2 regions of the Exiguobacterium sp. s149 genome follow, and region 1 is predicted to be linked to the other one. Evidence: a T-box and tRNA genes for the amino acid it is inferred to sense, from the RefSeq annotation. Region 1 holds a T-box; the other holds one or more tRNA genes.

Region 1 (4,474 bases):
CCTTGGAAGACGTCTCTTCTGCACTTTCATTAATTGTCACTCCTAATTCCGTCGGTTCGATCGGTTCAGCTCGTTCCGCCACACACCCACCCAATCCCATCACAGCCAAACCTAAAATCATGCCGATTCGTCTCATGTCACTCCACCTTTGCATCGTCTCCTCTCCTAAATTCCACCAAACGACAAAAAAACCTTCTTCGGAGAACAGGTCTCCAAAGAAGGTTGATGTCTTACTTACGCAACTCTTCCAAACGGGCGCGAACCGCGTCACGTTTATCGAGGTAGTCTTTTTCTTTCGCCTTCTCTTCGTCGATGACGTGAGCCGGGGCCTTGCCAGTGAAGCCTGGGTTGCCGAGTTTCTTCTGAACGCGCTCGACTTCCTTCTCGTACTTCGCCACTTCTTTCTCAAGACGGGCGATTTCTTCTTCAAAGTTGATGAGGTCGGCGAGCGGGATGAACAGTTCCGCACCCGTCATGATGGCCGACATCGACTTATCAGGAGCCGTCAAGCCACGTCCGATTTCGAGCTCAGTCGCGTTCGTGAACTTGCCAATTGTTGCTTCGTTCGCGCTCAAGTAATCTTGAGTCGCCTCATCCGACGTCGAGATGAAGAGCTGAATCGGTTTCGACATCGGGGCGTTCACTTCCGAACGGATGTTACGGACCGAACGGATGACGTTCATGACCGCTTCAAACGCTGGTACCGAGTCCGCGAAGTGGAGCTCGTCGCGACGTGTCGGGTAGCTCGCACGGACGATTGAGTCACCTTCGTGCGGCAAGTGCTGCCAGATTTCCTCTGTGAGGAACGGCATGAACGGGTGCATGAGACGCATGATCGAGTCGAGCGTGTACGCGAGCACTGAACGTGTCGTCGCTTTCGCCGCCTCGTCCTCACCATAGAGCGTGAGTTTCGCCATCTCGATGTACCAGTTACAGAACTCTTCCCAAATGAAGTTGTACAAGTAACGGCCGGCTTCGCCAAACTCATACTTGTCGACGAGACGTGTCACTTGGTCGATTGTGTCGTTCAAGCGAGTGAGAATCCACTTGTCAGCGAGCGTCTTCTCACCTGACAAATCGATGTCCTCATACTTCATGCCGTCCATGTTCATAAGGGCGAAACGGCTCGCGTTCCAAATTTTGTTCGCGAAGTTCCATGTCGATTCGATTTTCTCCCAGTAGAAACGAAGGTCGTTCCCTGGTGTCGATCCCGTGAGGAGGAACCAGCGGAGTGAGTCCGCACCGTATTGGTCGATGACTTCCATCGGGTCGACGCCGTTACCGAGCGACTTCGACATCTTGCGGCCTTCCGAGTCGCGGATGAGACCGTGGATGAGCACGTCGTTGAACGGCTGCTTCCCAGTGAACTCGAGCGATTGGAAAATCATGCGCGATACCCAGAAGAAGATGATGTCGTAACCCGTGACGAGCGCGCTCGTCGGGAAGTAACGTTTGAAGTCTGCTGAGTCCGTATCCGGCCAGCCCATCGTCGAGAACGGCCAGAGCGCTGACGAGAACCATGTGTCGAGCACGTCTTCGTCTTGGTGCCAGTTCTCACTGTCCGCCGGTGCTTCTTTGCCTACATAAATCTCACCTGTCTCGTTATGGTACCACGCCGGGATGCGGTGGCCCCACCAGAGTTGACGGCTGATACACCAATCACGGATGTTCTCCATCCAGCGAAGGTATGTGCCTTCGAACCGCTCTGGGATGAAGTTGACTTTCGTATCATCATGTCCTTGTGCTTCGAGCGCAGCTTTCGCGAGCGGCTCCATGTCGACGAACCACTGTTTCGAAAGATACGGCTCGATGACCGCGCCTGAACGTTCCGAGTGGCCGACCGAATGCGTGTGCGGCTCGATTTTGACGAGCGTGCCGTCTGCTTCCAAATCTTTGACGAGTTGTTTGCGGCATTCAAAGCGGTCGAGCCCTTCGTACTTGCCGGCGTTCTCGTTCATCTTGCCGCCTTCGTCCATGACGAGGATGCGCGGGAGTTCGTGGCGGTTCCCGATCTCAAAGTCGTTCGGGTCGTGCGCCGGTGTGATCTTGACGCAACCTGTACCGAACTCCATGTCGACGTAGTCGTCAGCGACGATCGGAATCTCGCGGTTCATAACCGGAAGCATGATCGTCATGCCGACGAGGTGCGCGTAACGCTCATCTTTCGGGTTGACGGCAACGGCCGTATCGCCGAGCATCGTCTCCGGACGCGTCGTCGCGATCTCGATGTGGCCTGAGCCGTCCGCAAGCGGATACTTCATGTGGTAGAATGCGCCTTCGACTTCTTGATAGATGACCTCGATATCCGAAACGGCCGTCTTTTGCGCCGGGTCCCAGTTGACGATATATTCGCCGCGGTAAATCAAGCCTTTCTCATAGAGGCGGACGAACACTTCCTGGACCGCTTTCGAGAGTCCTTCGTCGAGCGTGAAGCGCTCACGTGAGTAGTCGAGACCGAGGCCAAGTTTTGACCATTGGGCACGGATCGTATCGGCGTACTCGTCTTTCCATTCCCACGTCTTCTCGAGGAACTTCTCGCGTCCGAGGTCATAGCGCATGATGCCGTCCTCACGGAGCTTCTGTTCGACTTTCGCTTGCGTCGCGATCCCGGCGTGGTCCATCCCTGGGAGCCAGAGGACGTCATAGCCTTGCATGCGCTTGAGGCGCGTCAGCAAATCTTGGAGCGTCGTGTCCCATGCGTGTCCGAGGTGAAGTTTCCCCGTTACGTTCGGTGGCGGGATGACGATCGTGTACGGCTGTTTTGAATCGTCCTCGTCTGCTTTGAATACGTCGTTCTCTAACCAGTAGTCATACCATTTCGCTTCCGTCGCACTTGGATCGTACTTCGTCGGCATGGTGATTTCGTTTGTCTCGTTGGCCATATGCCCAACCTCCTCTAATAATGTGGACAAAAAAACGGCTACTCTCGTCCTTAACGCTAAGGACGAAAGAAGCCGTATCTTCCGCGGTACCACCTTAGTTCGCCACTTGTGGCGCCCTCAAAATCGAATAACGGTCGATGGACCGGACCTTCCTACTTCGTTCAAAAGGTCAGCTCCGAGGCGACTTCCGCACCATCCTTCGCGGCCTCGCACCAAGCGGCCGCGTCTCTGAAAAAGGATGTTGAATGCGTACTATTCCTCATCGTAGCTTTTAATCGTATCTGTTAAACAATTGTAGCGACAGAAGATGGTTCCGTCAAGAATACAATGAAAACTCTTGTTGCAGCTCTTTGAATGTCGCCTCGACCGCTGCGAGCGTCAAGTCGATATCTTCGTCCGTATGCACGGTCGAGAGGAACAAGCCTTCGAACTGTGACGGTGGCAAGAACACGCCGCGCGCCGCCATCTTCTGATAGTAAGCGCGGAACAAGTCGAGGTTCGCCGTCTTCGCCTTCTCGAAGTTCGTCACTTTCTCGTTCGTGAAGAAGAATCCGAACATCGATCCGGCCCGGTTCGTGTCGTGCGGGATGTTATACTTCTCGGCCGCTTTCGTATAGCCTTCGGCGAGACGGTCCGCTTTGCGTTCGAACTCGGCATAATGCTCAGGCTTGAGTTGCGACAACGTCGTATAACCGGCAATCATCGCGAGCGGGTTACCCGAGAGCGTCCCAGCCTGATAAATCGGTCCTTGCGGCGCGATTTGTTCCATAATCTCGCGTTTCCCACCGTAGGCACCGACCGGAAGGCCGCCGCCGATGACTTTCCCGAGGCACGTCAAGTCCGGCGTCACGCCGAAGTAGCCTTGGGCACAGTTATAGCCGACCCGGAATCCTGTCATGACCTCGTCAAAGATGAGGAGCGAGCCGTACTGTTCCGTGATTTCGCGGAGTCCTTCGAGGAAGCCAGGTTGCGGTGGCACGAAGCCCATGTTACCAGCCGCCGGTTCGACGATGACACCAGCGATATCGTCGCCAAACTTCTCGAAGGCGATGCGGAGAGCATCCAAATCGTTATATGGCACCGTGAGTGTCTGGCTCGCCAAGTCTTTCGGCACGCCCGGCGAGTCCGGGAGACCGAGCGTCGCGACGCCTGATCCGGCTTTGATGAGAAGCGAGTCGCCGTGACCGTGGTAGCAGCCTTCGAACTTCAAGATTTTCGTCTTGCCCGTGTAACCGCGTGCGAGGCGGAGTGCCGCCATCGTCGCTTCCGTACCCGAGTTGACCATGCGCACCATCTCGATCGATGGGACGCGCTCGATGACGAGCTCGGCCATTTTCGTTTCGAGCTCGGTCGGTGTCCCGAACGTCCAGCCTTTCTCAGCTTGCTCTTGAATCGCCTTCGTGACGACAGGGTCGCGGTGGCCGAGGATGAGTGGTCCCCATGAGAGGACGTAATCGATATATTCGTTGCCATCGATATCGTAGACGTGTGAACCTTCACCGCGTTCAGCGAAGATTGGCGTCATGCCGACTGATTTATAGGCACGGACCGGGCTGTTCACCCCGCCCGGCATGAGCGGACGTGCTTGTTCG
Region 2 (4,474 bases), on a different contig from region 1:
CACTAGCCGAGGACGTCGGCATTAAGAAAGCATCGTTATACGCTCATATCGAAGGAAAAGAGCAATTGTTCAAACAAGTCGTCGAGGACATGGCAGATCGTTACGATCGCGTCTGGCGAGAAGCGCGGGACGCCACTGAGGGCGCGGCACCGCTCGAACGGATCGAGGCCATCGTCGAGACGTTGATTCGCTTCTTTGAAGAAGAGGAGACATGGATGCTGACAAAGCGGATGTTGCTCGTCCCGCCGCCTGAATTGCGATCGTTCATCGAGACGACGCTCGGGTCGGTCGAGACGGACTTGCAAGCGTTTGAGAAAGAACAGTTTCGATTGGCGATGGAGCAAGGGGCGTTACCCGAACAGTCGCTCGAGGACGTTTACGATGCCTACTATTGTTTTCTCGACGGCGCGCTCATCTCACTCTTTACGCTCAAGACGAATCGCGTCAAGCGGCAACAGGCCGCATTCACCATCTATAAGAAAGGAGTCGGATGGACGTGAAACAAGATCAAATGGCCTGGGTTTGGCTCATTCTAGCCGGCCTGCTTGAAATCGTCTGGGCCACGACGATGAAACTGTCGAACGGCTTCACGGTGCTCGGTCCGAGCGTGGTGACCGTTCTCTTATTAGTTGTGAGCTTTGGGCTGTTGGCGATGTCGTTCCGGACGTTACCGGCTGGGACCGGTTACGCAGTGTTCACCGGCATCGGGGCCGTTGGAACGGTCATCGTCGGTGCGGTCTTGTTCGACGAGGCACTGACCGGCATGAAGCTCGTCTTTATCGCGACGCTCCTCATCGGTGTGATTGGACTGAAACAAGTGACAGGAGGGGAATCGGCATGAGTTGGGTATTTTTGATTGGCGCGGGTCTTGCCGAGATGATGGCGGTCTTTTGGATGGGAAAATCGAAAGGCTATCAGATTGTTAAATGGTCGATCTTGTCCGTCGGAACGTTTGCCTTAAGTTTTTATTTGTTGTCGCGCTCTCTCGAGACGCTCCCGCTCGGGCTTGCGTATTCGATTTGGGTCGGGATTGGGGCGGCCGGCGGCGTCGTGCTCGGTATGCTGTATTTGAACGAATCTCGAGACCGGTGGCGCATCTTTTTTCTTTTGCTCATTATCGGGAGCGTCATCGGATTGAAAGTTGTCGCCTAATTAGGATTGAATCGAAATAAAAACGGGAATTGAATAGTTCAGACTGTGAACGAAAGGGGCGAGGACGATGAGTCATATCAAACTGCAATCCGAGCGTCTACGACTCGAACCTTACACGATTGCTGATTTTTATTTCGTGAAATCGCTACTCCAAGATTCGCGCGTGATGCGTTTCATTAGCCCGGATGGAAAGCCATATACGGATGAACAGACGATCGAATGGTTCGAGCGCCAGTTGGCCCGCTATCAGACGGGTCGTCAAACCGGGTTGCTCAAATTGATGTCGCATGAAAATGACGAGCCAATCGGTCATGCCGGCACGTTGCTCCATGAACTCGACGGCACGATTGAACTTGAAGTCGGATATTGGCTGGCGCCGAAGCATTGGCATATGGGCTACGGACGCGAGGCAGCGGCTCGTCTCATGCGTCATGCGTTCGAAGAAGGTGAGAAAGAGATCATTTCCTTGATTCATCCGGATAACGTCCCATCGCAACGGGTCGCGAAAGCGAACGGACTGCATTGGGATCGGGATACCGAATATCAAGGCATGCTCGTCTCGGTATATGCCGGTGATTTAGAACGGTTGTGCCGCCATATGAAACGGGAAGAAATGACGCGTTAAAAAAAAGTGAAAAAAGTTTTAAAAAACAGTTGCCAAGGTATTAGTTTCTTGATATATTAATAGTGTCCTTAAGAGAGGACACGACCTGATTCTGTAGCTCAGCTGGGAGAGCGCTACCTTGACAGGGTAGAGGTCGCTGGTTCGAGCCCAGTCAGAATCACTTGGGTGCCAAACCCGATGCGAAACCCATAGGAACGTGGGTTTCCGCGACGCCACTTCTTGCGAGAAGTGGCTTTTTTTTTTGTTTTTCTTTCAATTGACAGCCTACATAAACAGTTGGTATATTCCTCTCAATACATACAGAAACGGGGAATTATACGATGGTCTTAACTGGAACAATCGTCAACGCGGCGTTGATCGTGATTGGTACATTACTTGGACTCTTGTTTCACCGCATCCCCGAACGAATGAAAGAGACGGTCACCGCAGCCATCGGTCTCGCCGTCATCTTGCTTGGCGTTCAAATGGGGATGAAAAGTGAGAACTTTTTAATCGTCATCAGCAGTCTCGTCATCGGGGCTGCACTCGGCGAATGGTGGAAGCTCGATGAAAAATTGAACGAGGTCGGCTATCAATTGGAACGCCGCCTCGGGGGCAAGAGCAAGTCAAGTATCGCCGAAGGCTTCATCACGGCGACGCTCATCTTCGTCATTGGTGCGATGGCTGTCATCGGCGCGCTCGACAGCGGATTGCGCGGGGATCATGACGTCCTCTATACGAAAGGATTGATTGACGGTTTCACGGCACTCGTCCTCAGCTCGACGCTCGGCATCGGGGTCATGTTCTCGGCAGTACCTGTGCTCTTATATCAAGGAGCAATCGCCTTGCTCGCCATTCAAATCATGAAGTTCATCCCGGAGTCGCTCATGGATGACTTTATTTTAGAGATGACGGCGACCGGTGGTGTCATGATTGTCGCAATCGGGTTGAACTTGGTCGGCATCACGCGGATTCGTGTCGCGAACTTATTGCCGGGAATCTTGATGGTCGCGGTCATCGTCTCTATCTTACATATCGTCCAATAAAAAAATCCGAGAGACGCGATGCGTTTCTCGGATTTTTTCAATTCTTCGGTTGTTCGACTTCTTCTCTCGCACTTTCGCGAAGGGCAGAAGCCATGACGTCTGCTAAATCGCGCGAGCGGAGCACACCGACACCGCGGTCGGTCGGACCGTCTGGCGCGGCCACGTCCGCAATCAAGTCGTTCGTCGGCCGTGTCTCGTGAAGCAACAGTTCAGCCGATCCTTTCATCGCCTGGGCGACGATTTGGCGCGCCGTCGCTTCATCGAAACCGGCATCGGTCAAGACGGGCGTCATCGAACCGACGATTTCATAAAAGAAAGCGGGGCTGCATCCGGCGGCAGCCATGAAGGCGGACATCGTCTTCGCATCCGTCACGGCCGTCCGTCCGACGCGTTCAAACAGCGCCGTCGCGGTCTCACGGACCGTATCATCGGTCTCAGGGCCGAACCAAAGTCCGGTCATCCCGCTCCGATAAGCGACTGGGGTATTCGGCATCGCGCAGACGGCAGGGAGACCTGACGCCTCTTCAATCTCGCTCGGTTCGATATGAGCTGCTACGGAGACGAGGAGCGGTGTGCTCCACGTTTTAGATTGCACATAAGGCATGACCCCGTCCGGCTGCATCGCGAGGACGACGATGTCATACGCGTTGACATCCTCTTCGTCGACGATTTGCACACCGAGCTCAGCTTGGAGCGCTGTCAAACGGGTCCGGTCACTCCGGTTCGTCATGGTGATTTGTTCAGGCGACACACCTGAGGCAAGCCATCCGCGCACGAGTGACTCACTCATCGATCCTGCACCTACCATTAAAATATTCATTCTCGTCACCTCTTCATATAGATTCGGTCATATACATGTTGCTTATCATAACAAATGATCCGGTAAATAGCGCCCATCGTGCTCAAATTGTAAAACAAAGGAAAAACAAATGAACGGATTGTCATTTGATTGTCGCATTCGTCATAGATGACAAGCTGGCCCGAGCGAGCTATTATGGCAGTAATCAAACTGGAGGCGATGGAAGTGAAACGAGTATTAGTGCGGGGAATCCAAGGGTATCAGCGGTTCATCTCGCCGTTGAAACCACCGACTTGCCGCTTTTATCCCACGTGTTCCCATTATGGAATCGAGGCGATTGAAAAACATGGAGCCCTCAAAGGCGGATATTTGACGGCGCGCCGTCTATTGCGCTGTCAACCGTTCCATTCGGGTGGGCTCGACTACGTGCCGGATGAATTCGATTGGCATGCGCCATTGCAACGTGAAAAGCCCCTATCTCAACGAGACGTCTAAGCGGCGTCTCGCTGTTTTAGATACAGAAGCTAAATCTCATCTTTGTTTTATTACAATACTTTTGACAATCTTCTAAGTATTCTGAAAAAATAGAGATGTACGATTACATAAGGGGAAGGGGAATTCAAAATGAGTCAATCGTTCAGTGAACTCATCGGTACGATTTCGAACTTTGTGTGGGGACCACCGTTATTGATTTTGCTTGTGGGGACAGGCATCTACTTGACGGTACGGCTCGGGGGACTTCAAGTCACGAAGTTGCCGTACGCATTGAAGCTCGCGTTTTCTAAAAATCAAGACAAAACATCGAAAGGGGATATCAGTCACTTCCAAGCGCTCATGACGGCGCTTGCAGCAACCGTCGGTACGGGGAATATC

The links. A T-box is a leader RNA that pairs with one kind of tRNA and senses whether it is charged. The one in region 1 lies ahead of KNP81_RS10735 (valine--tRNA ligase), so its partner is inferred to be a tRNA-Val.
Region 2: it has a tRNA-Val gene. The T-box ahead of KNP81_RS10735 (valine--tRNA ligase) is inferred to sense a tRNA for this amino acid. The anticodon was not compared.

The regions. Positions count from the first base shown of each region.
Region 1 is NZ_JACSLZ010000007.1:19,934-24,407, forward strand. It holds gene KNP81_RS10730 (hypothetical protein) at 1-154, opposite strand, end outside; gene KNP81_RS10735 (valine--tRNA ligase) at 231-2,882, opposite strand; T-box leader at 2,938-3,157, opposite strand; gene hemL (glutamate-1-semialdehyde 2,1-aminomutase) at 3,199-4,474, opposite strand, start outside.
Region 2 is NZ_JACSLZ010000006.1:77,278-81,751, forward strand. It holds gene KNP81_RS09940 (TetR/AcrR family transcriptional regulator) at 1-500, shown strand, start outside; gene KNP81_RS09945 (DMT family transporter) at 512-841, shown strand; gene KNP81_RS09950 (DMT family transporter) at 838-1,152, shown strand; gene KNP81_RS09955 (GNAT family N-acetyltransferase) at 1,220-1,777, shown strand; tRNA gene KNP81_RS09960 (tRNA-Val) at 1,865-1,937, shown strand; gene KNP81_RS09965 (DUF554 domain-containing protein) at 2,098-2,802, shown strand; gene KNP81_RS09970 (pyrroline-5-carboxylate reductase family protein) at 2,840-3,622, opposite strand; gene yidD (membrane protein insertion efficiency factor YidD) at 3,821-4,096, shown strand; gene KNP81_RS09980 (alanine/glycine:cation symporter family protein) at 4,226-4,474, shown strand, end outside.